Regions from separate parts of the Streptomyces hundungensis genome, predicted to be linked through region 1. Evidence: riboswitches for the same ligand, from Rfam matches in the RefSeq annotation. Region 1 holds a riboswitch; each other region holds the start of a gene.

Region 1 (7,611 bases):
TGCGCACGAAGACCGGCACTCCTACCGGTGCACCGAAACCGTCCCGCCCTGGACCCGGCCGTCCGCCGGGCTCAAAGAACCGTCACCCCGCCCCCCGTCATGACGTGGGCAGAGTCCTCGCGACCGGCGAGGCGTATACCCGTCCCGCCCATCACAAGGTGGGCACCAAGCCTCGCCGCACAGCGTGAACCCGCAGCTCACGCCCTTATGACAACCGATGAACCTCCCACCAGGCAAAATGAGGGACATGGTCAACGACGGGAACGCCAGCTTTGTGCTGCCGCGGGGGGCGACAGGCTTCTTCTGGCCGAAGGAGGGCCCGCTCCCGAAGACCGACCTGCGGGCGTTCCGAACCGCTCTGTATGCCGCTGCCCGCGGCGCCGGAGGCAAAGTGGGCGAGGTGGAGGAACACCCATACCCTCGGACCTTCCACACCGCATCGGTCGTCGGAGGCGCAGGCGAGAGCATCGTCCTGTGTCACGCTCATCACCCCTGGATCGCCTTCGCCCAGACACGTCGGAACTGGTACGGGGAGGAGTTCCTCGCACCGCCTCCGTGGGCTCATGCCTTTACCGACGCCGGCTTCGACGTCCTGAGCAGCGAGTTGCTTGCCACACCGCTATCCGACGTGGACACCTCAGTGCTCGGGCCGGGCGAGTGGCGTGAGGTCCGCTTCTACGGCATCACGACATTGGGCGGAGTCCTCTTCAACGCATGGGACTGACAAGCAAGGCAGAGCCGTTAAACGACAAGTTAAGAACCTGGTTCGGATCTAGTGGATCCCTCCACGCGCACGATACGAATCGGGACTTCACGTCTTCTACTGCTATGCGGTACTCCGGCGTTCCTGGCTGTGGTGCAGTGCGCGGGAAGCCTCCCGCGGCGAGGAAGAGCCGTGCGTCGTCCGCGCCGGCTCCGACCAGAAAGTTCGAGGAGTCATGCATATAGCTGAACGCGTAGCGTTCTTCGCTGTTTCCGTCTCCGCCATCGGAGAAGGAGGACGGGTAGCGCGGGCTGCCCAGCCTGTCTACGGCCTGGCGGGTCAGCACGTCCATCTTGGGTGTGGGGTCGTCGTAGAAGACGCCTTCGTCCTGCCACCAGCGCTCAGAGATCCACTTCGTCAGACCGATCTGGTCGTAGAAGGTCCGGCGGTCCTCACCGACGTCGTGAGTTCCGGGAGGGTTCGGCAGCCCGCCCATCTGGACCGTCTGTCGCGAAGTGGTGTCGAGATCCGCCAGTTGCTGGTCTCCCGTGGCGCGGTCCTTGTCGAACGCCGCCCCCAGAGGTGTCTGTTGCCAGTACTGCATGTCGGCCAAAGCGTGCAGCTTGTCGGGAGGTTGGTTGAGACCGTCCTGCGCGGTCTGCGTCATCGCAGCTCCGCCCAGGCGCAACACACCGGCCATCAGGCACTGGTCCCGCCGAAGAGAGCTGCCTGTCTGCAACGCCGGATCGGAATCGGCAACCGTACCCGTTCTCTGATCGTGGTCCAGCACCCCAGGCTGGACGGCCAGCCCGGCGGCAACAGCCAGCGCCATAACGGAAGTTACCAGCGAGGTCAGGACCGGAGACTTTCGTGATCCGGGCATACGGAACCAAGGTTTGGAGTGCTTCAAGAGATCCTTCTTCGTCGTCGTTCACACGGGTGGGACAGACGACCGGGAACCGACCAAGGCTTCTGGATCGACGCCTTGACCGCGCATCACAGACGCGCCACGCAAACGGGATCGTGAAACAAGACGCGGCACGAGAACCGTGACGCAGCACTGCCCCAATGGTGGGCCCCCGGCCACCGAGTACACGGACACGGTTGGGTGAAGAACCTGTGTGCGCGAGGTGCCCACCTGACATAAGAATGCTGTAAGTGGCAAGGGTCTTCCTGGGGGCTGTCTGGGACAAGCCAAGGCGGAGCGGCACCAGAGGGGATGACTGCTGCCGACGCCACTTCGAAAAGCCCGTGGTGTGCGGCGTTGAGAAAACGGAGGGGTGCGCGAATCGCCGACACTCCAAATTGGCTCGATCGTGAACGTCCGGCGTCGTGGAACGCGCGCAAACCCGTCGGCGATGACCACGGCTCCGAGTGATCACCGTCGCCGTGGTCCACCCCGAGACCCCCGCACGCCCGCGGCTTCTTCCACGGCCGCCAGACGGCTACACCGACGGCGGCTGGTACCCCTGCGAGACCAGCACAAGCCTCGGTGTCTGCCAGACCGGCTACACGATGCTCACCCACGCCGCCTCCGACCTGCCCCTGCCCGACGACGTCGGCATGGCCCCCGCGCACTACGCCCTCTACATCGAGGCCCGCAAACGCGACAACAGCCTCGACGGCTATACCCTGCTGCGCCTCGACCCGTACACCCAGACCCGGCACGCCCAGCAGGACTACGACCGTCTCACCGCCACGCTGGACGGGCCGGAGAGCACCCTCGTGCCCGGGTTCCGCGTCAGCGTGCGGTTTGGTTCGACGTCAGCGACCACCGGCTGTGCGCTGACCCGTACGACGCCGACGCCGTGCGCTCCTGGACGCTGCCCTCGCGGGGGTGAGCGCGTGACCGCCCCGGCCTTGTACGAGATCGAGACCAGCAAGGACGGCACCCCGCACCCCGTCGAACAGCTCTGGATGCCCGGCGACGACGCGTCCGACAGCGGCTTCGTCGCCCATCGCGGCCTGTACGTCACCGGGATCGACGACCGGACCCAGGACCACCTCTACCCGGTCGCGTTCATCGTCCTCGGCACCAGCGGTGGGCCGACATCATCGAGGCCGCCGTCGCGTACATGGTCAGGGTCCACGGCTGGCGGAACCTGCATCCGTACCCCGGCGACGACCCGGCGGTCCGCATCCCCCGCATCCCGCGCGCCGTCCACACCCACGGCGTCTTCTTACGGCACCCCCACCCCGATCACGGCTGAGGATGCGAGTGGGACGACACCTGACGGATGGTCTGGGCTCCCAGCACCGAGCCTGGTGCCGTACCGGTCACCGCCCTGCGCCACCCAGCCGCCCCGTCGGCGGCCGGCGACCTTCTCAATCCCGACGAAGGAGCACCGCAACCTGGGCGGCTGACCCCGCGACCAGTACAGCGAAGGCCCGTGGCCCTGCATCGCAGGGCCGCGCGCGGGCCTCTTTGTGTTCACGGCCCCGAGGCGCCCGCTCCAAGCCGACGACGGTCTCAGCTATCCAGTCACTGACCGGACCTCGGCGGAGGGCGTCAGGAGCTAGCCTAGCGGGACAGGGCGTCGCGTACGGCGTCGTCGGTGCGGCCCACCACGGCCGTGCCGTCGTCCGCCGTGATGATGGGGCGCTGGATCAGCTTGGGGTGCTCGGCGAGCGCCGCGACCCAGCGCTCACGGGCGTCCGCGTCGCGCGGCCAGTCCTTGAGGCCGAGCTCCTTGGCGGCGGCCTCCTGGGTGCGGGTGATGTCCCACGGTTCGAGGCCGAGCCGGTCGAGCACGGCCCGGATCTCCTCGGGCGAAGGCACGTCCTCCAGGTAACGGCGCACCGTGTAGTCGGCGCCCTCCGCGTCCAGCAGGTCCACCGCGCTGCGGCACTTCGAGCAGGCCGGATTGATCCAGATCTCCATGCGGCAAGGGTACCTGCGAGACATCCCCAAAGCCCTGCCGGCCAGGGCCGATTGTCAGTGCCCCGCAGTAAAATTGAGGCAGTTAGTGAGGGTTCCCGACCGCCCAGGAGGACGCCCATGACCGCTGCCGTACTCACCTCGCACGCCCCGAAACAGCTGTCCCTCCAGCCCCTGCACAAGGTGCCGCTGCCCGCGGGGCGCCCGCGTGTGTGGTACGAGTCCCACAACCGGCGTCTGAAGGCGATGCGCCTGGCCATCGCCCTGCTCGACACGGGCGTCTACCGCCCCGAGCAGGCGCCCGACCGCGCGATACGCACCATGGCGGCGCTGATCGGGGTGCACCCCCCGTCGGAGGCCACCTGCCGCATGGTGCGCGCGCTGATCTACGACGGCCGCTGATCCGCGACCGGCGCTGACCGCCCGGATCGTGCCTCGGGAAACCGAGGAGACGATTCGGGCGGGGTGGCCGGGTTCGGCGGTGCGGCGGGCTGGCCGGGTGTGGCCGGGTGTGGCCGGGTGTGGTGGGGTGGCCATGGTTGGCCAGGGACGGGCCGGGTTCGGCGCGCCCGGAGGCGCTCCAACTTCCGCCTCAGACCGGCGCGTTCGCCGCGTACTCGTCGAGGAGCCGCGCGGTCGCCTCGTCGACCACGCGATAGCGCACCACCCGCCCCTCCTTCTCGCCGGCGACCGCTCCGGCCGCCCGGAGCAGTCGAAGGGCCTGGGAGACGGCCGGGTCGCGCATGCCCGTCGCCACCGCGAGATCGGAGACGGCCAGCGGGCCCGCCCGGTGCAGAGCGAGGAGCAGGGCGAGCCGGTTGGCGTCGGCGAGCAGCGAGAACCGGTCGGCCCAGGCGCGCACCCGGTCCGGGTCACCGATGGCCGCGACGGCGTCGCAGACCCGGTGGCCGTCGATGATGCGGTGGCCGGCGCGTTCGGCGGGGACGAGATGCATGCCCGCATCCTCGCAGGGCCGTGGCGCCCGGACAGGTGTGATCTTCGATACCTGCACAGCTGTGCAGCTGTGCGGGCAACTGACCAGCGTCTAGGGTGACCTGGCCGTGGTGTTCGGGAAGACCGGTGCGAAACCGGAGCGGCCCTCGCCACTGTGATCGGGTTCTCCGGGTTCCGGAGAGCCGCCGTCCCCTCGCGACGCCACTGGCCAGGATCCACCTGCCCGGGAAGGCCGGGACCAAGGCACCCACCCGTCAGCCAGGAGACCGGCCGCGGCATCTCACGAAGTGATCCACGAGGTGCTGGAGCGTGACCCGAATGACCCTGCCCGTCCGCACGTCCCCCGATACGGGCGCCCCCGTGGTGCCCTCCTTCCGCTGGCGGCGCGAGGACACCGTGCGCACCGCCGTCCTCCTCGCGGTGATAGCCGCCCTCCATGTCGTCGCCTTCGGCGTCCTGTTCCTGCTCGTGGCCCCCGAGCACTACGCCGTCGGCACCAAGACGTACGGCGTCGGCCTCGGCATCACCGCGTACACGCTCGGCATGCGGCACGCCTTCGACGCCGACCACATCGCGGCCATCGACAACACCACCCGCAAGCTGATGGCGGACGGCAAGCGGCCGGTCTCCGTCGGCTTCTGGTTCGCGCTCGGCCACTCCAGCGTCGTGGTCGTCCTGGCCGCCCTGGTGGCGGGCGGCGCGCAGCTCGCCGGCGTCCTCCTGAACGAGGACTCCAGCACCCACCAGGTGCTCGGCGTCGTCGGAACCACCGTCTCCGGTTCCTTCCTGTACCTGATCGCCGCCCTCAACCTGGTGGCGCTCTTCGGCATCCTGAAGGTGTTCCGCGCGATGCGGTCGGGCGCGTACGACGAGCGGGAACTCGAAGCCCACCTGGACTCGCGGGGATTCATGAACCGCATCCTGCGCCGCTTCACCCAGTCCATATCCCGGCCCGGCCAGATGTTCCCGCTGGGCTTCCTCTTCGGCCTGGGCTTCGACACCGCGACCGAGGTCACCCTGATGGTGATGGCCGGAACGGGCGCCGCCGCCGGGCTGCCCTGGTACGCGATCCTGTGCCTGCCCCTGCTGTTCGCCGCCGGGATGAGCCTGTTCGACACCCTCGACGGCACGTTCATGAACTTCGCCTACCAGTGGGCGTTCTCCAACCCGGTGCGCAAGGTCTACTACAACCTCACCATCACGGGCCTCTCGATCGCGGTGGCCTTCTTCATCGGCACCATCGAGCTCGTCGGCGTCCTGCACAAGAAGCTGGACCTCACCGACCCGGTCAGCGGCTGGGTGGCGTCCCTGAACCTGGACAACGTCGGCTTCGTCATCGTCGGCCTGTTCGTGGTGGTGTGGGGGGCGGCCCTGGCGTACTGGCGGTTCGGCAAGGTCGAGCAGAAGTGGGCGGGCGCCGCCTGAGGCGTGGCACCGCCCCGCAGTCAGGCCGTGCCCGAGATGCCGAACGCCCGCCGGCCGTGCGCGAGGAACGCACGCACCGCGGGACTGGGGGAGTGCTTCCAGACGAGGGAGAGGAAGGCGGGCGTCTCGGCGTCGTCGATGAGCCGGGCGGTGAGCCGGTCACGGTAGTGCGCGGCCATCGACTCGCTGAGAACGGCGACGCCGAGCCCGCGGGCGGCGAGGTCGGCGATGGCGTCCGCGGCGCCGGCTTGCAGCGCGATCGTCGGGTGCAGGGACTGCGCGGCGCAGACCCGGTCGAAGACGGCCCGCAGCCCCGTCCCCGGTGGCATGCACACGATCGGGTACGCGCAGAGATCGCGCAGGGTGACCCGGTCCTGCCTGGCGAGGGGGTGCTCGGCCGGGACCGCCGCGACGAGCCGCTCCTCGATGATCGTCAGGGCGTCAAGGCCCTCGTGGGCGGCGGTCGGCGTCCCGATGAGCGCGAGGTCCAGGGTGCTGGCGCGCACCCCGTCGACGAGCCGGTCGGAATGGTCCTCCACAAGTGAGATCTCGACGCCGGGATGGGCCCGGTGGAACGCGGCGAGGGCGTCGAACAGCGGCGTGACGGTGCAGCCGATGACCATGCCGATGCTCAGCCGGCCCCGGATCAGCTCGGTCACCTCGCCCACGGCCTGACGGACCGCCCCGGCGGCGGCGAGCGCGGCCCGGGCGTGGTCGAGGGCGGCCTTTCCGGCGGTGGTGAGCGCGGCGGTGCGGGCCGACCGGTCGAACAGCTCGGCCCCCAACTCCCGCTCCAGCTGCCGGATTTGGGCGCTGACGCCCGACTGGCTGATGTGCACCCGCTCGGCGGCCCGGGTGAAGTTCCGCTCCTCGGCGACCGCGACGAAGTATTCGAGCTGCCTCAAGTCCATGACTGTGGATTCTAGCTCCCATCAGATCCATCTGTTGGACTTCTGATGTGCCCCCGACGAGACTTGGTCGTACGGAAGCACCAGGCGGACGGCCGCCACCACCGAGCCCAGGAGGACCCCATGTCGCAGTACGAGAAGGCCATGCGACCCGAGGACATCACGCGCTTGTTCGTCGAGCGGTCCAACGCCGGCGACGCGGCCGGGGTCGCCGCGCTCTACGAGGAGGACGCGGTGCTGGCCTACCCGCCGGGCAGCCGCACGGTGGGCCGCGAGGCGATCCGCGAACTCTGGGAGAAGGTGCTCGCCCACCGCCCCCACTTCGAACAGGAGCAGCCCCTGCCGACCCTGCTCAACGGCGACCTCGCCCTCACGGCAACCCCCCCGAAGGACGGCACCGGCGCCCGCGCCCAGGTAGCCCGCCGCCAGCCCGACGGCAGCTGGCTCCGCGTACTGGACCAGCCGGAGTTCGTTTCGCGGGGGGAGTGAAGGTCCCCGCCCGCGTCGCGGCTTCGCTCCACGGCGCGGCTGGGCGTCGATCAGATCCGGCCGCTGTTCCCCGTTCACCGATCGTTGTCTCCAGTGTCCTGCCACACTTCACAGTGACGGACAAGGTGCTAAATCGGGGGGTATGGGGACCATGGCACAGACGCGGAAGGGTTACTACCGGGCAGCGCATTACGTGAAGCCGACGACGGTATCCAGCAGGGCCAAAAAGCCCGGGTTTTGGGCGGCGGCTTTGG
Region 2 (7,611 bases), 3.2 Mb from region 1:
GCGTACACCTACTCCTCGGGCCTGCGCGCGCCCGCGCTGATCGCGTTCGTGAAGGACGGTCTGATCTATCTCGTCATCGCGGTGGCGATCATCTACATCCCGATCAAGCTGGGCGGCTTCGACGCCATCTTCAGCGCCGCGCAGCACAAGTTCGCGGGGCCGCCCGGGGGCAAGCCGACCGGGGCGCTCGTGCCCGGCGAGAAGAGCCAGTGGACGTACGCCACGCTCGCGCTCGGCTCGGCGCTGGCGCTCTTCATGTACCCGCACTCGATCACCGCGACGCTCTCCTCGCGCAGCCGCAACGTGATCCGCCGCAACACCACGATCCTGCCGCTGTACTCGCTGATGCTGGGCCTGCTGGCGCTGCTCGGCTTCATGGCGATCGCGGCGGGCGTCAAGGTCAAGAACGGCCAGCTGGCCATTCCGCAGCTCTTCGAGGACATGTTCCCGGACTGGTTCGCGGGCGTCGCCTTCGCGGCCATCGGCATCGGCGCGCTCGTCCCGGCGGCCATCATGTCCATCGCGGCGGCGAACCTCTTCACCCGCAACATCTACAAGGACTTCATCAAGCGGGACGCGACCCCCTCCCAGGAGGCCAAGGTCTCCAAGCTGGTCTCGCTGGTGGTGAAGGTCGGCGCGCTGGTCTTCGTCCTGACCATGGACAAGACGGTCGCCATCAACTTCCAGCTCCTGGGCGGCATCTGGATCCTTCAGACCTTCCCGGCCCTGGTCGGCGGCCTGTTCACCCGCTGGTTCCACCGCTGGGCGCTGCTCGCGGGCTGGGCGGTCGGCATGGTCTACGGCACGCTCGCCGCGTACGGGGTGGCCTCGCCCACCCAGAAGCACTTCGGCGGCTCCTCCAAGGAGATCCCCGGCATCGGCGAGATCGGCTACATCGGCCTGACGGCGTTCGTCCTGAACATCCTGGTGACGGTGGTCCTCACCGTCGTCCTGCGCGCCGTCAAGGCCCCCGACGGCATCGACGAGACCTCGCCGGAGGACTACACGGCCGACGCGGGCGACCCGGGCGTCACCACCGAGCTGCCGCCGGCGACGGCGGGGGCGGCGCACTGAGTTCGGCTGTCGGCACGGAGAGGGCCGCCGCATCCCAGGAGGATGCGGCGGCCCTTTCGTGTGCACCGATCAGCGCACCCAGTCCTTGAGCTGCTCGGTCTGGAGCGTGATGCCGACGGGGTCGGGGAGTTCGACGTCCCGGCCGAAGGGAAGGGTGCGTACCAACGCGTACCGGTGGCCTTCGGGCTCGCTGTAGACCGAGACCTCGCACTTGGCCCGGTCGATCAACAGGTACACCGGGATGCCGGTCTCCGCGTAGGCGCGTGGCTTCTCGACGTGGTCCCGCCGGTGGGTGTCGGAGTCCCACGAGGTCACCTCGACCACCATGAGGATCGGTTCCGGGTCCACCCAGTCGCCCTGGCCGACGAAGGCGTCGGATGGCGCGAGCGCTGCGTCCGGGATCGCCCGCCCCGCCCGATTCTGCTGAGCCTTGATCCCCTGCCCGGGGTGCAACCAGAGTTCCGGCCGATGCTGTAGGCAGATGCGCGTGAGCCACTGGGTGATGCGCCCGTGATCGCCGTCCGGCATGGCCTTGCTCCTGATGACCCCGTAGATGAATTCGAGCCGCGTCCCCTCCCTCTCACGCGCCGCTATGCGCGCGACGGCCTCGAAATCCTCCGTCAGCATGTGGGGCCGGTCTGTAGTCGCGGTCATCGCGGCTCGCCTCCTTCAGCGCTCTGCCACCGACGATAGCGGAGCTCTAGGACAGCCGGGGGCGAAACGACCGGTGACACAACATGTGGGGGGTGCGGTCCGCGGCGCCCCCCACATGTATGCTCATGCTCGCTGTCGCCGCAGGGGAATCCGGTGTGAATCCGGAACTGTCCCGCAACGGTATGACCTGTATGGATACGTACGGGTCGAGTCCGAGCACCTGCCGACGGCGTACCCGGTTCGACCGAGCCGGGTGCCAGACGTCCGGGCCTCGCGGTTGGGCCGGTGGACGACGCGCCGAGGGCTGCCCCGAGGCGCGCCGACGCCTCCCCCGCAGCGCCCCGTGCCGAGCGAGGGAGTGCCCCCACCGTGACCATCGCCCCAGCGGATCCCGCTTCAGCGATCACCGACGAGCTCGCGGATGCCCCGGGCACCGCGCTGCTGCGGACCCTGACGGAGCTCACCGCGGACCTCGCGGACACCGACCCCGGCCGGGTCGCCGCGGCCGCGCTGCGGGGCCGCAACTCCCGCTCCGACGCCGCCGAGTTGCGCGAACTGGCCACCGAGGCGGCAGCGGGGCTCATCTCGGAGGACCCGGCGTATTCCCGCCTCGCCGCCAGGCTCCTGACGCTCACCGCCGCCGAGGAGGCCGCCTCGCAGGGCGCGGTGTCGTTCTCCGCCTCCGTCGCGGTCGGCCACCGCGAGGGGCTGATCGCCGACCGCACGGCCGACTTCGTCGATGCCCACGCCGCCCGCCTCGACACCCTGGTGGACGCGGCCCTCGCCGACGGCGCCGACGACCGCTTCGGCTACTTCGGCCTGCGCACCCTCTACTCCCGCTATCTGCTGCGCCACCCGATCACCCGCAAGGTCATCGAGACCCCCCAGCACTTCATGCTGCGCGTGGCGTCCGGCCTCGCCGAGGACGATTCGGTCACCGCCGTGGACGAAGTGGCGTCCCTGTACGGCCTGATGAGCCGCCTGGACTATCTGCCGTCCTCCCCCACGCTCTTCAACTCCGGCACCCGCCACCCCCAGATGTCGTCGTGCTATCTGCTCGACTCTCCGCTGGACGAGCTCGACTCGATCTACGACCGCTACCACCAGGTGGCCCGGCTCTCCAAGCACGCGGGCGGCATCGGCCTCTCGTACTCCCGTATCCGCGGCCGCGGTTCGCTGATCCGGGGCACCAACGGCCACTCCAACGGCATCGTCCCGTTCCTGAAGACGCTGGACGCCTCGGTGGCCGCGGTCAACCAGGGCGGCCGGCGCAAGGGTGCGGCCGCGGTGTACCTGGAGACCTGGCACTCCGACATCGAGGAGTTCCTGGAGCTGCGCGACAACACCGGCGAGGACCAGCGGCGTACGCACAACCTGAACCTCGCGCACTGGATCCCCGACGAGTTCATGCGCCGGGTCGACGCCGACGCCTCGTGGTCGCTGTTCTCCCCGGCCGACGTGCCCGAGCTCGTGGACCTGTGGGGCGAGGAGTTCGACGCCGCCTACCGCAGGGCCGAGGCCGCGGGGCTCGCCCTCAAGACCATGCCCGCCCGGGACCTGTACGGCCGCATGATGCGCACCCTGGCGCAGACCGGCAACGGCTGGATGACGTTCAAGGACGCCTCCAACCGCACCGCCAACCAGACGGCGGAGCCCGGCCACACGGTCCACTCCTCCAACCTGTGCACCGAGATCCTGGAGGTGACCGACGACGGGGAGACGGCCGTGTGCAACCTCGGCTCGGTCAACCTCGGCGCGTTCGTCGACACCGCCTCCCACGACATCGACTGGGAGCGGCTCGACGAGACCGTCCGCACCGCGGTGACCTTCCTCGACCGGGTCGTCGACATCAACTTCTACCCGACCGAGCAGGCCGGCCGCTCCAACGCCCGGTGGCGCCCGGTGGGCCTGGGCGCGATGGGCCTCCAGGACGTCTTCTTCAAGCTGCGGCTGCCCTTCGACTCCCCCGAGGCGAAGGCCCTGTCCACGAAGCTCGCCGAGCGGATCATGCTGACCGCGTACGAGGCCTCCGCCGACCTCGCCGAGCGGTCGGGTCCCCTGCCCGCCTGGGACAAGACCCGCACCGCGCGCGGGGTGCTGCACCCCGACCACTACGACGTCGAGCTGCACTGGCCGGAGCGCTGGGCGGCCCTGCGGGCACGTATCGCGGAGGTCGGGATGCGCAACTCGCTGCTCCTCGCGATCGCGCCGACCGCCACCATCGCCTCCATCGCGGGCGTGTACGAGTGCATCGAGCCGCAGGTCTCCAACCTCTTCAAGCGCGAGACCCTGAGCGGTGAATTCCTCCAGGTGAACGGCTACTTGGTGGAGGACCTCAAGCGCCTGGGCGTATGGGACGCGCAGTCCCGCGAGGCGCTGCGCGAGGCCAGCGGCTCGGTGCAGGGCTTCAACTGGATCCCGGCCGAGGTGCGCGCCCTGTACCGCACGGCGTGGGAGATCCCGCAGCGCGCCCTGATCGACATGGCCGCCGCCCGCACCGCGTTCCTCGACCAGTCGCAGTCGCTGAACCTGTTCCTGGAGACGCCCACCATCGGCAAGCTGTCGTCGATGTACGCGTACGCCTGGAAGCAGGGCCTCAAGACGACGTACTACCTGCGCTCGCGCCCGGCGACCCGCATCGCCCGCGCCGCCCAGGCCACCACCGTCCCAGTCCAGCAGGCGGCCCCCGACGCCGACGCGATCGCCTGCTCCCTGGAAAACCCCGAGTCCTGCGAGGCCTGCCAGTAATGAGTACGACCGAACACAAGAACCTGCTGGACCCGGGCTTCGAGCTGACCCTGCGTCCCATGCGTTACCCGGACTTCTACGAGCGCTACCGGGACGCGATCAAGAACACCTGGACCGTCGAGGAGGTCGACCTCCACTCCGACGTCGCCGACCTCGCGAAGCTGACGCCGGGCGAGCAGCACATGATCGGCCGGCTCGTCGCGTTCTTCGCGACGGGCGACTCGATCGTCTCCAACAACCTGGTGCTCACCCTCTACAAGCACATCAACTCCCCTGAAGCGCGGCTCTACTTGAGCCGCCAGCTCTTCGAGGAGGCCGTGCACGTCCAGTTCTATCTGACGCTGCTCGACACCTACCTCCCCGACCCCCAGGACCGCGCCGCCGCGTTCGACGCGGTCGAGGAGATCCCCTCGATCCGCGAGAAGGCGCAGTTCTGCTTCCGGTGGATGGACTCGGTGGAGAAGATCGAGCGCCTGGAGACCAAGGCCGACCGCCGCCGTTTCCTGCTCAACCTGATCTGCTTCGCGGCGTGCATCGAGGGCCTCTTCTTCTACGGCGCCTTCGCCTACGTCTACTGGTTCCGCAGCCGGGGCCTGCTGCACGGCCTGGCCACCGGCACCAACTGGGTGTTCCGCGACGAGACGATGCACATGAACTTCGCCTTCGAGGTCGTGGACACCGTCCGCAAGGAGGAGCCGGACCTCTTCGACGACCGGCTCCAGGAGCAGGTCACCGACATGATCAAGGAGGCGGTCGAGGCGGAGCTCCAGTTCGGCCGCGATCTGTGCGGTGACGGCCTGCCCGGCATGAACACCGAGTCGATGCGCGAATACCTGGAGTGCGTCGCCGACCAGCGCCTGACCCGGCTCGGCTTCCCGGCGGTGTACGGCTCGTCGAACCCGTTCTCGTTCATGGAGCTCCAGGGCGTCCAGGAGCTGACGAACTTCTTCGAGCGCCGCCCGTCCGCCTACCAGGTGGCCGTCGAGGGCTCGGTCGGCTTCGACGAGGACTTCTGAGCGCCCCGAAAGGGGCGCGGGGAACTGCGCGACCAGCCACCGACGGGCCGCAGCCGAAGAACGCGAAGGGGCCCGGCACCACCACGGTGCCGGGCCCCTTTTGCGTATGACCTGTGCCGGTCAGGCGTTGGGCACGGTCTCGTAGCGAGCCGTACCCTCCTCCATCTGCTTCAGCGCGTCCTTGCGGTCCCGCTTGGAGAGGCGGTCGATGTACAGCCGCCCGTACAGGTGGTCCGTCTCGTGCTGGAGGCAGCGCGCGAAGTAGCCGGTGCCGCGCACCTTGATCGGGTTGCCTTCGGCGTCCTGGCCGGTGACCACCGCGTAGTCGGGGCGTGCGAGTTCGGCGTAGGCGGTCGGCACGGAGAGGCAGCCCTCGTTGGACTCGTCCAGGACGCGCAGCTCGGCCGGGAGCTCCTCCAGGACCGGGTTGCAGACGACCCCGACGTGGCGCACGCCCTCGTCGTCCGGGCAGTCGTACACGAAGACCTTCTGGTCCACGCCGATCTGGTTGGCCGCGAGGCCCACGCCCTCGGCCGCCTTCTGGCTGGCGAACATGTCGTCGATCAGCCGGGCGAGGTCGTCGTCGAACGAGGTGACGTCCTTGCACTCCTTGTGGAGCACCGGGTTGCCGACCACCGTGATGGGGCGGGCCGTGCCGCGCTCGCGGTGGGCCAGCTCACGCGCCTCGCAGTCCTCCGTGTCCACGACGAACCCGTCGTTCTCGACCTGCTGGTCCGTCTCCTGCTGCGCCATGTCCGCCGTAAGCCTTCCTGAAAACCCGATTCCGATCCCGTACAGCCTAAGGCCCGGTCGGCCGGAGATCTCCTGGATGCGCGACGGACCTCAGCAGACCTCTTCCAGATCGCGCCACTCCCGGCTGTCCGGATTGTCGGCCACCCAGCCGTCGAGGAGCCCGCGCACCAGGCCCGCGGGGGCCGCGATGCCGCATTCGCGCTCCGGGACCCACAGGTCGCCGGAGGTGCGGTGACCGAGCGGGCCCGGGTGGCCCGGCTCGCTGTGGTCGTGCGGGTCGAGGTGCTCGCCGTCGCCCTCGTCGCTGGGCATCTGCGACTCGGAGCAGGCCCGGCACAGCAGACGGACGGAGGAGGACCAGTCCTCGGCGGCGAAGCCGGCCTCCGCCGCCAGCCGCTCCAGGGCGTCCCGGTCCGCCTCGGTGGCCGCCTCCAGGAGGACCACCCAGGTCGGCACGGGCGAGGGTGCCCACAGCTCGATCTCGTCGAACACCGGGAACGAGGGGCCCGCGGCCGTGGTGCGCTCGCCGTGCGGGACGCCGTCGTGCAGCACGACCTCGCCCCAGCGCCGTCCCGAGGACGGCAGCGGAATGGAGAGCACTTCCATGCGCGCCGGATCCAGCCTGCGGCCCCACACCACCTCGGCCTCGCCCTCGGGCGAGAGCCGTACCGCGGCGCTGCCCAGCTCCATGCCGACGGGTTCGCCACTGCCGGTGGCCTCGCCCGGCACCTTCAGGCCGTACGCCTGCCAGGCGCGGCGGGCCAGCGGCCAGTCCTGGAGCGCGGTGGCCGCGATGCCGACGTTCCACCAGTCGGGGGCGCCGGACTCCTTGTCGAGGAGCGCGACGGCGCGCAGCCCGGCCGCCCGCGCCTGCTCCCAGTCGTGCCGGAACTTGTGCAGGAGCGCCAGGTTGAACCAGGACTCCGACAGCCAGGGCTCCAGGTCCGCGGCGCGCGTCAGGAGCGCGCCGGCGTCCTCGTACCTGCCGTCGCCGATCAGCGTGAACGCACGGTCTGTGGCCTGCCGCCACGAGGCGGAGGGCCGGTGCCGTCCCTTGCCGAAGATCCTCACGATTCCCGCCTGCCCAGACCGGCCCCGGCTACCGGGTCGGTCTTACGGTCTCCCAGTTTTCTGGGTTCTTTTCGCATCCAACCATGCCCAGCCGGAAGGCCGCTCATTACTCCTGGGTTACCCAGGAGACACCCGGGTCAGACAGCCCCGGGCCAGCACGCGTGCCAGTGATTCGACGACCTGGGGATGGTAGTCACGCCCCGTGCCCAGGCGCAGCTGTTCGAGTGCGTTCAGCGACCCGCCGGGCCCTTCGGCGCCCTCCGCGAGGTCGTCGTAGGCGTTGACCACGCGCACG
Region 3 (7,611 bases), 400 kb from region 1:
AGGGTCTTGTCGGCCGCGAACCGCACGCGTACGGGCAGCAGCCGAAGGCCGGCGACCGAGCCCGCCTTCGACTCGACGTCGTCCTCGATGTGCTCGCCGAGGAGCTGGAAGCCGCCGCAGATGCCGAGGACCGGGCGGCCCGCGGCCGCCCGGCGGGCAATTTCGGCCGCGAGGCCCCGTTCGCGCAGCCACTCCAGGGCGCGGACCGTGCCGCGGGTTCCGGGCACCACCACCAGGTCGGCGTCGAGGAGTTCCTCGGGCCGGTCCACGAACCGCACGACCACGCCGGGCTCGGCCGCGAGCGCGTCCACATCGGTGAAGTTGGACATCAGCGGCACCGCGCAGACCGCGACCCGCAGCACGTCCTCGCCGACCGGCGGCGCCACCACCGACTCCCGCACGGCCCCGCGCATCGAGACCCTGAGGCCGTCCTCCTCGTCGATGCCGAGGCCATGGGCGTACGGCAGGATCCCGTAGGTGTGCCGTCCGGTGAGGCCGCGCAGCATCTCGATGCCGGGCTCCAGAAGCGTCACGTCGCCCCGGAACTTGTTGACGACGTACCCCGCGACCAGCGCCTGGTCCTCGGGGCTCAGCAGCGCCGTCGTCCCGAAGAACGAGGCGAACACCCCGCCCCGGTCGATGTCGCCGACCACGACCACGGGCAGCCGCGCGGCCCGCGCGATGCCCATGTTGACGATGTCGGTACGCCGCAGATTGATCTCGGCCGGGCTGCCCGCCCCCTCGCAGATCACCGCGTCATAGGTGCCCCGCAGCTCCGCAAGGCACTCCAGGACGGTGCCGAGCAGCGCCTGCTGGCGTCCCCCGTGGTAGCCGCGGGCGCTCAGCTCGCCGACCGGCTTCCCCATCAGGACGACCTGACTGGAACGGTCGCTGCCCGGCTTGAGCAGCACCGGGTTCATCAGCGCGGTCGGCTCCACGCGCGCCGCCTGTGCCTGCATCGCCTGGGCCCGGCCGATCTCCGCGCCCTCGCGCGTCACGAACGAGTTGAGCGACATGTTCTGCCCCTTGAAGGGCGCGACCTTGACGCCCCGGCGCACCAGCCAGCGGCAGATCCCGGCCGTGACGACGCTCTTGCCCGCGTCGGAGGTCGTGCCCGCGATCAGCAGCCCGCCACCCATGTACGTCCCTTTCTCACAGCGGCCCCCGCAACCACGGCGCAGGCCAGCGTCAGCAGGCCCACCGTGCGCGAGAGCCGTACCGCACGTTCGATGTCGGCGACCTCGACGGGCCGCCCCGACGCGTTCAGGACCGGCCGGTGCTCGACGCGTCCCGCGTACGAGAGCGTGCCGCCGAGCCGTACGCCGAGCGCGCCCGCGAACGCGGCTTCCACGGGGCCCGCGTTGGGGCTGGGGTGCCGGTCGGCGTCGGCGCGCCAGGCGCGGAACGCGCCCCGGGTGTCGGGGCCCGCGAGCGCCGCGAGACCCGCGGTGACGCGTGCGCCGGGCCAGCCCGCCACGTCGTCGAGCCGCGCCGAGGCCCAGCCGTAGCGGCGGTACCGGGGCGACTTGTGCCCGACCATCGCGTCCAGGGTGTTGACCGCGCGGAAGCCCACGAGCCCGGGCACGCCCGCTAGCGCACCCCACACCAGGGCGCCGACGACGGCGTCGGAGGTGTTCTCGGCGACCGACTCGACGACCGCGCGCGCGATGCCATCGGCGTCCAGGGACCGCGGGTCGCGCCCGCACAGATGCGGGAGCCGCTCGCGGGCCACCTCCACGTCGCCCGCGGCAAGCGCGCCGCCGATGGCCCGCGCCTCACGGACGAGCGAGGTGCCGCCGACCACCGTCCAGGTGGCGGCCGCGGTCAGTGCGAAGGAGGCTGCGGGGCGGCCGCGTACGGCACGGGAGACCAGGGCCGCGGCGCCGGCGGCGCCACCCGCGCACACCAGGGTGTGCAGGGCGCCCCGGCCGCGGTGGTCGCGCCACAGGAGACGTTCGACGGCACCGGCCGCCCGGCCGAACGCGGCGACCGGATGGCCGCGGCGCGGATCGCCGAGCAGGAGGTCGGCGACGAGTCCGGCGGCGGCGCCGTAGGCGAAGGTGCGATCGGCCCGCATCCTCAGCGCGCCAGGGCGGGGCGGGAAGGACCGGCAGGGCTGGGCAGGCAGGCACACATGGCGGTATGTCCTCACTCAGGGTGTCCGCGCCCTGGTTCGACGTGACCGGCGGTGAGAGTTCCTGGCTCACGGGGATCTCTCCCCGGTGACAGTGGCGGGACCGCGCCGGATTCGCACCGGCTTCCTCTTCTGCCGCCGTAGCTGGCCGGTGCAGTCCACCACGCGCCGAGAACACCCGTCAACTTGCCGTTGACCTGCGGCGCGAGAGAGCGTGCGGCCGGGCATGCGACCGCCCTCCGGCGCGGGCCGGAGGGCGGTTCGGATGGTGCCCGTGGGTCAGGCGACGATCAGGAAGATCCCGTACGCGACGGCCGCCGCGCAGAGCGCGAAGCAGGCGTACGCACCCGTGCGGGCCACGGCCGTGCTTCCGGGGTTGCCGGTGCCGGAGGCCGCGGCCTCCCGCTTGGTGAGGCCCACGATGCCGAGGGTGAACAGGCCCACCAGGCCGACGGTCACCGCGAGGCTGACGCCGAACACGGAGCCGAGGGCTGCCCAGTCGATGTGCATGAGGATTCCTTAGCTGTGCCGGAGGACCGGGGTCAGACCGTCGCCGGGGTGGGCGGGTCGGCGGGGGCCACCGGGGCAGGGGCCGGGATGGTGGCTGTGAGGCCGGCGGTCGCGGCGGCCAGCGTCGGCGGCGGGGTGACCGCGGCGATCGCGGTGGTGATGACCCCGGCGGGCTCGGCCTGCGGGACCTCGCCGATCTCGTCCGCGGTGACGTTGTGGTGGTCGACCGGCTGGCGGCGCGACAGCTTCCAGATGGTGCCCGAGCCGGCGATCAGAAGGACGGCGACGGCGGCGATGCCCCAGGGGCCCTGCTGGGTGAGGAACTCCGCGCCCGCGCCGACGAGTGCGGCGGCCGGCAGCGTCAGGATCCAGGCGACGGCCATCCGGGACGCGGTGGACCAGCGGACCACCCCGCCCTTGCGGCCGACTCCGGCGCCCATGACCGAACCCGAGCAGACCTGGGTGGTGGAGAGCGAGAAGCCGATGTGCGAGGAGGCCAGGATGACGGTGGCGGCGGCGGTCTGAGCGGCGAAGCCCTGCGGCGGGCGGAGCTCGGTCAGGCCCTTGCCCATGGTGCGGATGATGCGCCAGCCGCCGAGGTAGGTGCCCATCGCGATGGCCAGGCCGGCCGAGACGATGACCCACAGCGGGGGGTTGGCACCGGGGTGCAGCACCCCGCCGGTGACCAGGGCGAGGGTGATGATGCCCATCGTCTTCTGGGCGTCGTTGGTGCCGTGCGCCAGCGAGACGAGGCCGGCCGAGGCGATCTGCCCGGCCCGGTAGCCCTTGGCGGTGGCCTTCTCGTCGGTGTTCCGGTTGATCCGGTACGTGAGCTTGGTGGCCAGCATCGCGGCGATGCCCGCGACGACCGGTGCGGCGACGGCGGGCAGCAGCACCTTGGTGACGACGGTGGAGCCGTTGACCGAGGACCAGCCCGCCGACATCACGGCGGCGCCGATGAGGCCGCCGAACAGGGCGTGCGAGGAGCTGGAGGGCAGTCCGAGCAGCCAGGTCAACAGGTTCCAGAGGATGGCACCGACCAGGGCCGCGAAGATGACCTCGGTGCGGATGCCCTTCTCGTCGATGATCCCGCCGGAGATCGTCTTGGCGACCTCCACCGACAGGAACGCGCCGAGCAGGTTGAGTGCGGCGGACATGGCGACCGCCGTCTTGGGCTTCAGGGCGCCGGTCGAGATGGTCGTGGCCATCGCGTTGGCGGTGTCGTGGAAACCGTTCGTGAAATCGAACACTAGAGCTGTCACGATCACAATCGCGAGCAGCAGCGTGATGTGTTCCATTTACCCAGGCAATCGTTCGACGTCAGTGGCGGGACGAACGTAAGTAACCTGAATGAACGGAAGGTGAACTGGGGCGGGCGCATCGGTGTCCGTAGCCCCTTGTTGTCCCCTTTGTTGTTCCCTGCCGGGCGCCGGGGCCGTTCAGCGCCCGGTTGCGAACCGCCTCAACTGCGCAAAACTCCCATAGAAGAGATTCTGGTCACCCGGCAGCCTCCCGCTGCCGCCGGCGTGCTGCCAGAACGTCCAGTAGGACCAGCCCGTCGGCAGCGCGCCCGGCGCGGCTGCGTACCGGGCCAGCCACAGCGCGTGGTCCGCGCCGAACGCCCGGCTGCGGCCGGTGCACTCGTTCCACCAGAGGGTCGTCGTGTAGATCACCGGCCGGCGGCCGGTGCGCAGCCGCACCTCGTCGCTGAACCCGGCGATCCAGTCGGTCATCGCGGCCGGGCTCAGTCCGTAACACGGCGCGCCGCTGCCGCCCTTGGCGTCCTTGCCGTACGGGTTGTGCTCCAGGTCGACGGCGGGCGGCAGCGTCCAGCCGTCGCCCGACCAGCCGCCCCCGTTGCGTACGAAGTAGTCGGCCTGGGCGCGGCCGGAGGACTGGTCGGGCACCGCGAAGTGGTAGGCGCCCCGGACCAGTCCGGCCCGCCGGGCGCCGCCGTACTGCTGTCCGAAGTAGGGGTTGCGGTACGACGTGGACTCGGTCGCCTTCACATAGACGAAGGAGGCTCCCCGGCTCTTCGCGGAGGCCCAGTCGACGTTCCTCTGGTGCGAGGAGACGTCGTGGCCGGCCGGTCCGGCGCTCGCCCCGGCCGGCACCGCGAGCGCCGCGGATCCGAGCGCCAGCAAGGCCGGCAACGCCGAGAGCGCGACCCGCACGCGCACCCGGACCCGACGCGGCAGCCGGGCGCGATCACGAGCCATCAATTCCCCCGAAACTCATGTGTACGGAACAAACCCCCCGGAGGCTAGCGAAGAGTGGCGCCCCACCCCCTGTCCCGGCCGCCCCCGCCTGGCAGGATCGCCCGCATGAGCGACGACGAGGCGGCCATCGCCGCCGCATGGGCCGAACTGATCGACACCGCGCGCAGGACGGCCGCGGAGGGTCTTGTGGTCGGCACCTCGGGCAATGTGTCGGTACGCGTCGGCGACCTGGTCCTGGTCACCCCGACCGGCGTCCCCTACGACCGGCTCGGCCCCGCCGACACCGTCGCCGTCGACCTCGAAGGCCGTCAGGTCAGGGGCGTGCTGCGGCCCACCAGCGAGATCCCGATGCACCTCGCCGTGTACCGCCACACCGACGCGCGGGCCGTCGTCCACACCCACGCCGTGCACGCCACCGCCGTCTCCACCCTGGTCGCCGAACTGCCCCTGGTCCACTACATGACGGCCGCGCTCGGCGGCCCGGTCCGGGTCGCCCCGTACGCCCTGTACGGCAGCGAGGAGCTGGCCGAGCACATGCTGCGCGCCCTGGAGGACCGCACCGGGTGCCTGCTGCGAAACCACGGGACCCTCACCTACGGAACCGGCCTGGCCCAGGCCTACGACCGCACCGCTCAACTGGAGTGGATGTGCCGACTCTGGCTCACCGCCTCCGCCCTGCCGGGCCGGGCGCCGTCGCTGCTCAGCAGGGACCAGCTCGACGAGGTCGCCGAGCGCCTGCGGGGCTACGGACAGCCCTAGCTCCGGGCCGGCCCGGCCCCGGACAGCTCTGGCCCTGGACAGCCCTGGCCTTGGACACTCCGGCCCCGAACGGCCCTGGCCCCGCCCCCGATGGGCCCCGCCCACTGGCATCCGGGCCCACTCGCCCCGAGACTGTACGAGTGCGTCCTGCAACCAAGACGGCAGCGGCCGTCACCACACTCCTCGGCGTCGGGGCGGCAGCGATCGTGGCCGGACGCCACGCCAGCGACGCCGCGCTCAAGGCGGCGCCCGGCCGCCCGCTGCCCGCCGACCCCCGGCTGACCGTGCACGCCACGGCCCCCGGCCGGATCACCCTGACCCGTTCGCTCGCCGCGCTGCGGCCCGGGGTGTACGGCCTGGAGGGCGAGGGGGCGCACGCCGTCGTCGGCGAAATCCTCGACGACGCCCCGCACACCGCCGACACCGTGGTGCGCCGCCTGGAACGGGTCACCCACGGCGCGCTCGTGGCGGGGGACCGGGTGCGGTTCACCCCGCAACTGCACCGCGGCACCCCGAGCACCGCCCTCGGCCTCGACCACCAGGACATCGAGATCACCGGCGAACTCGGGCCGCTGCCCGCCTGGTTGATGCCCGCGGTCCGCAGTACCTGGGTGATCGCGGTGCACGGCCTCGGCACCACCCGTGAACACGCCCTGAACATCGCGGAGTTCCTGCACCGCGCTCAGCTGCCCGTGCTGGCCCTCGCCTACCGCGGCGACGAGGGCGCCCCCCGCTCCCCGGACGGGCTCGGTCACCTCGGCGACTCCGAGTGGCGTGACGTCGACGCGGCGATCCGCTACGCGCTGCGCTCCGGCGCCCGGCGCGTCATCCTGCACGGCTGGTCCACCGGCGCCACGATGGCGCTGCACGCCGCCACCCGCTCCGCGCTGCGCGACCGCATCGAGGGCATCGTCCTCGACTCGCCCGTACTGGACTGGGAGTTCACCCTCAAGGCCCTCGCCGCGGCCCGCCACACTCCGGGCCCCCTGCTGCCGCTCGCCGTCCGGGCGGCCCAGGGCCGCACCGGCATCCACGGCGACCGGCTGAGGGAGGCCGTCGACCCCCGGGCACTGCGTGTCCCGACGCTGCTCTTCCACGGCCCCGACGACACGCTCGCGCCCTGGGGTCCGTCCCGCGAACTGGCCGACCGGCGGCCGGACCTGGTCACCCTGCACACCGTGCGGCACGCGCCGCACGCCTCGATGTGGAACGCCGACCCGACGGTCTACGAAGAAACCCTGCGGCGTTTTCTCACCCCTCTCATGTGACGCCGCGTCGGCTCCCCTGTGACGCTGCGTCGGCCCCGGGCGAGCACCGCTGATTCCGCTTGGAGTTTCGACCGGTCACCGGTGGGTGTGCGTCCAAGGGGCGACTCCCGGCCACCCGGCGGTCGGCCGCGGCCTGCGCCGACGGCGCGGGGCTGGTTCCGCTTCGGCCTCCGGTCCGGGCACGGAGTGTGTTCGTCCGGGTCCTCACGCCCCGATACCGGGCCCCGACCGGCGTTCGGGCCCGGCGAAGGCGGCCGGTTCCGTTTGGGCTTTCGGGCAGTGACCGGGAAGACTGCATGCGTGACGTCCCGGAAGCCTGATGAGAAGTTGCCGCGCGACTCCAGACTGCGGCTTGTCCGCGCTCCGCACCCGATGCAAGCCCGACCCCTTGCCGCCGCCCGCAGGGCCGTGACCGACCGGCGCACCCGGCCGGCCCCGCGCCCGCCCGCGGGCACCCCCGCCGCCGCCGAACTGGCCCGCCAGGCCAGAGCGGTGCTCTCCGACGCCGTACGTGTCGCCCGCTGGACCGAGGCCGAGCGCGCCCGCGGCGCCGCCCCCGCCCCCGGCCGGCCGGGCCCGCTGCCCGCGCCGGTCGCCGAGCGGGCCGCCGCCGCACTGGGCCTGACGCCCGCTCAGGTGCGGGCCGGCTGGGACCGGGCCCGACTCGCGGGCCTCGTCGAACTGCACGGCGCCACCGTGCGGCCGGGCTGGCGCATGCGCG

What was found. A riboswitch is a leader RNA that binds a small molecule or an ion and turns the genes downstream of it on or off. The one in region 1 is predicted to bind cobalamin.
Region 2: linked by a shared signal. The riboswitch ahead of DWB77_RS13285 (ribonucleoside-diphosphate reductase subunit alpha) and the one ahead of DWB77_RS27340 (HoxN/HupN/NixA family nickel/cobalt transporter) in region 1 are both predicted to bind cobalamin.
Region 3: linked by a shared signal. The riboswitch ahead of DWB77_RS29065 (cobalamin biosynthesis protein) and the one ahead of DWB77_RS27340 (HoxN/HupN/NixA family nickel/cobalt transporter) in region 1 are both predicted to bind cobalamin.

The regions. Positions count from the first base shown of each region.
Region 1 covers NZ_CP032698.1:6,162,004-6,169,614, forward strand. The annotation lists gene DWB77_RS27305 (NF041680 family putative transposase) at 1-188, shown strand, start outside; gene DWB77_RS27310 (hypothetical protein) at 248-724, shown strand; gene DWB77_RS27315 (hypothetical protein) at 708-1,613, opposite strand; gene DWB77_RS39015 (hypothetical protein) at 2,078-3,067, shown strand; gene DWB77_RS27325 (arsenate reductase family protein) at 3,225-3,584, opposite strand; gene DWB77_RS27330 (hypothetical protein) at 3,702-3,983, shown strand; gene DWB77_RS27335 (metalloregulator ArsR/SmtB family transcription factor) at 4,174-4,536, opposite strand; cobalamin riboswitch at 4,627-4,824, shown strand; gene DWB77_RS27340 (HoxN/HupN/NixA family nickel/cobalt transporter) at 4,854-5,960, shown strand; gene DWB77_RS27345 (LysR family transcriptional regulator) at 5,981-6,871, opposite strand; gene DWB77_RS27350 (YybH family protein) at 6,992-7,357, shown strand.
Region 2 covers NZ_CP032698.1:2,994,315-3,001,925, forward strand. The annotation lists gene mctP (monocarboxylate uptake permease MctP) at 1-1,074, shown strand, start outside; gene DWB77_RS13280 (Uma2 family endonuclease) at 1,144-1,728, opposite strand; cobalamin riboswitch at 1,807-1,969, shown strand; gene DWB77_RS13285 (ribonucleoside-diphosphate reductase subunit alpha) at 2,098-4,476, shown strand; gene DWB77_RS13290 (ribonucleotide-diphosphate reductase subunit beta) at 4,476-5,492, shown strand; gene def (peptide deformylase) at 5,613-6,245, opposite strand; gene DWB77_RS13300 (tetratricopeptide repeat protein) at 6,336-7,316, opposite strand; gene DWB77_RS13305 (HD-GYP domain-containing protein) at 7,434-7,611, opposite strand, start outside.
Region 3 covers NZ_CP032698.1:6,561,801-6,569,411, forward strand. The annotation lists gene DWB77_RS29060 (cobyric acid synthase) at 1-1,139, opposite strand, end outside; gene DWB77_RS29065 (cobalamin biosynthesis protein) at 1,121-2,077, opposite strand; cobalamin riboswitch at 2,174-2,312, opposite strand; gene DWB77_RS29070 (hypothetical protein) at 2,414-2,644, opposite strand; gene DWB77_RS29075 (inorganic phosphate transporter) at 2,677-3,942, opposite strand; gene DWB77_RS29080 (lysozyme) at 4,084-4,863, opposite strand; gene DWB77_RS29085 (class II aldolase/adducin family protein) at 4,969-5,622, shown strand; gene DWB77_RS29090 (alpha/beta hydrolase) at 5,763-6,890, shown strand; gene DWB77_RS29095 (hypothetical protein) at 7,263-7,611, shown strand, end outside.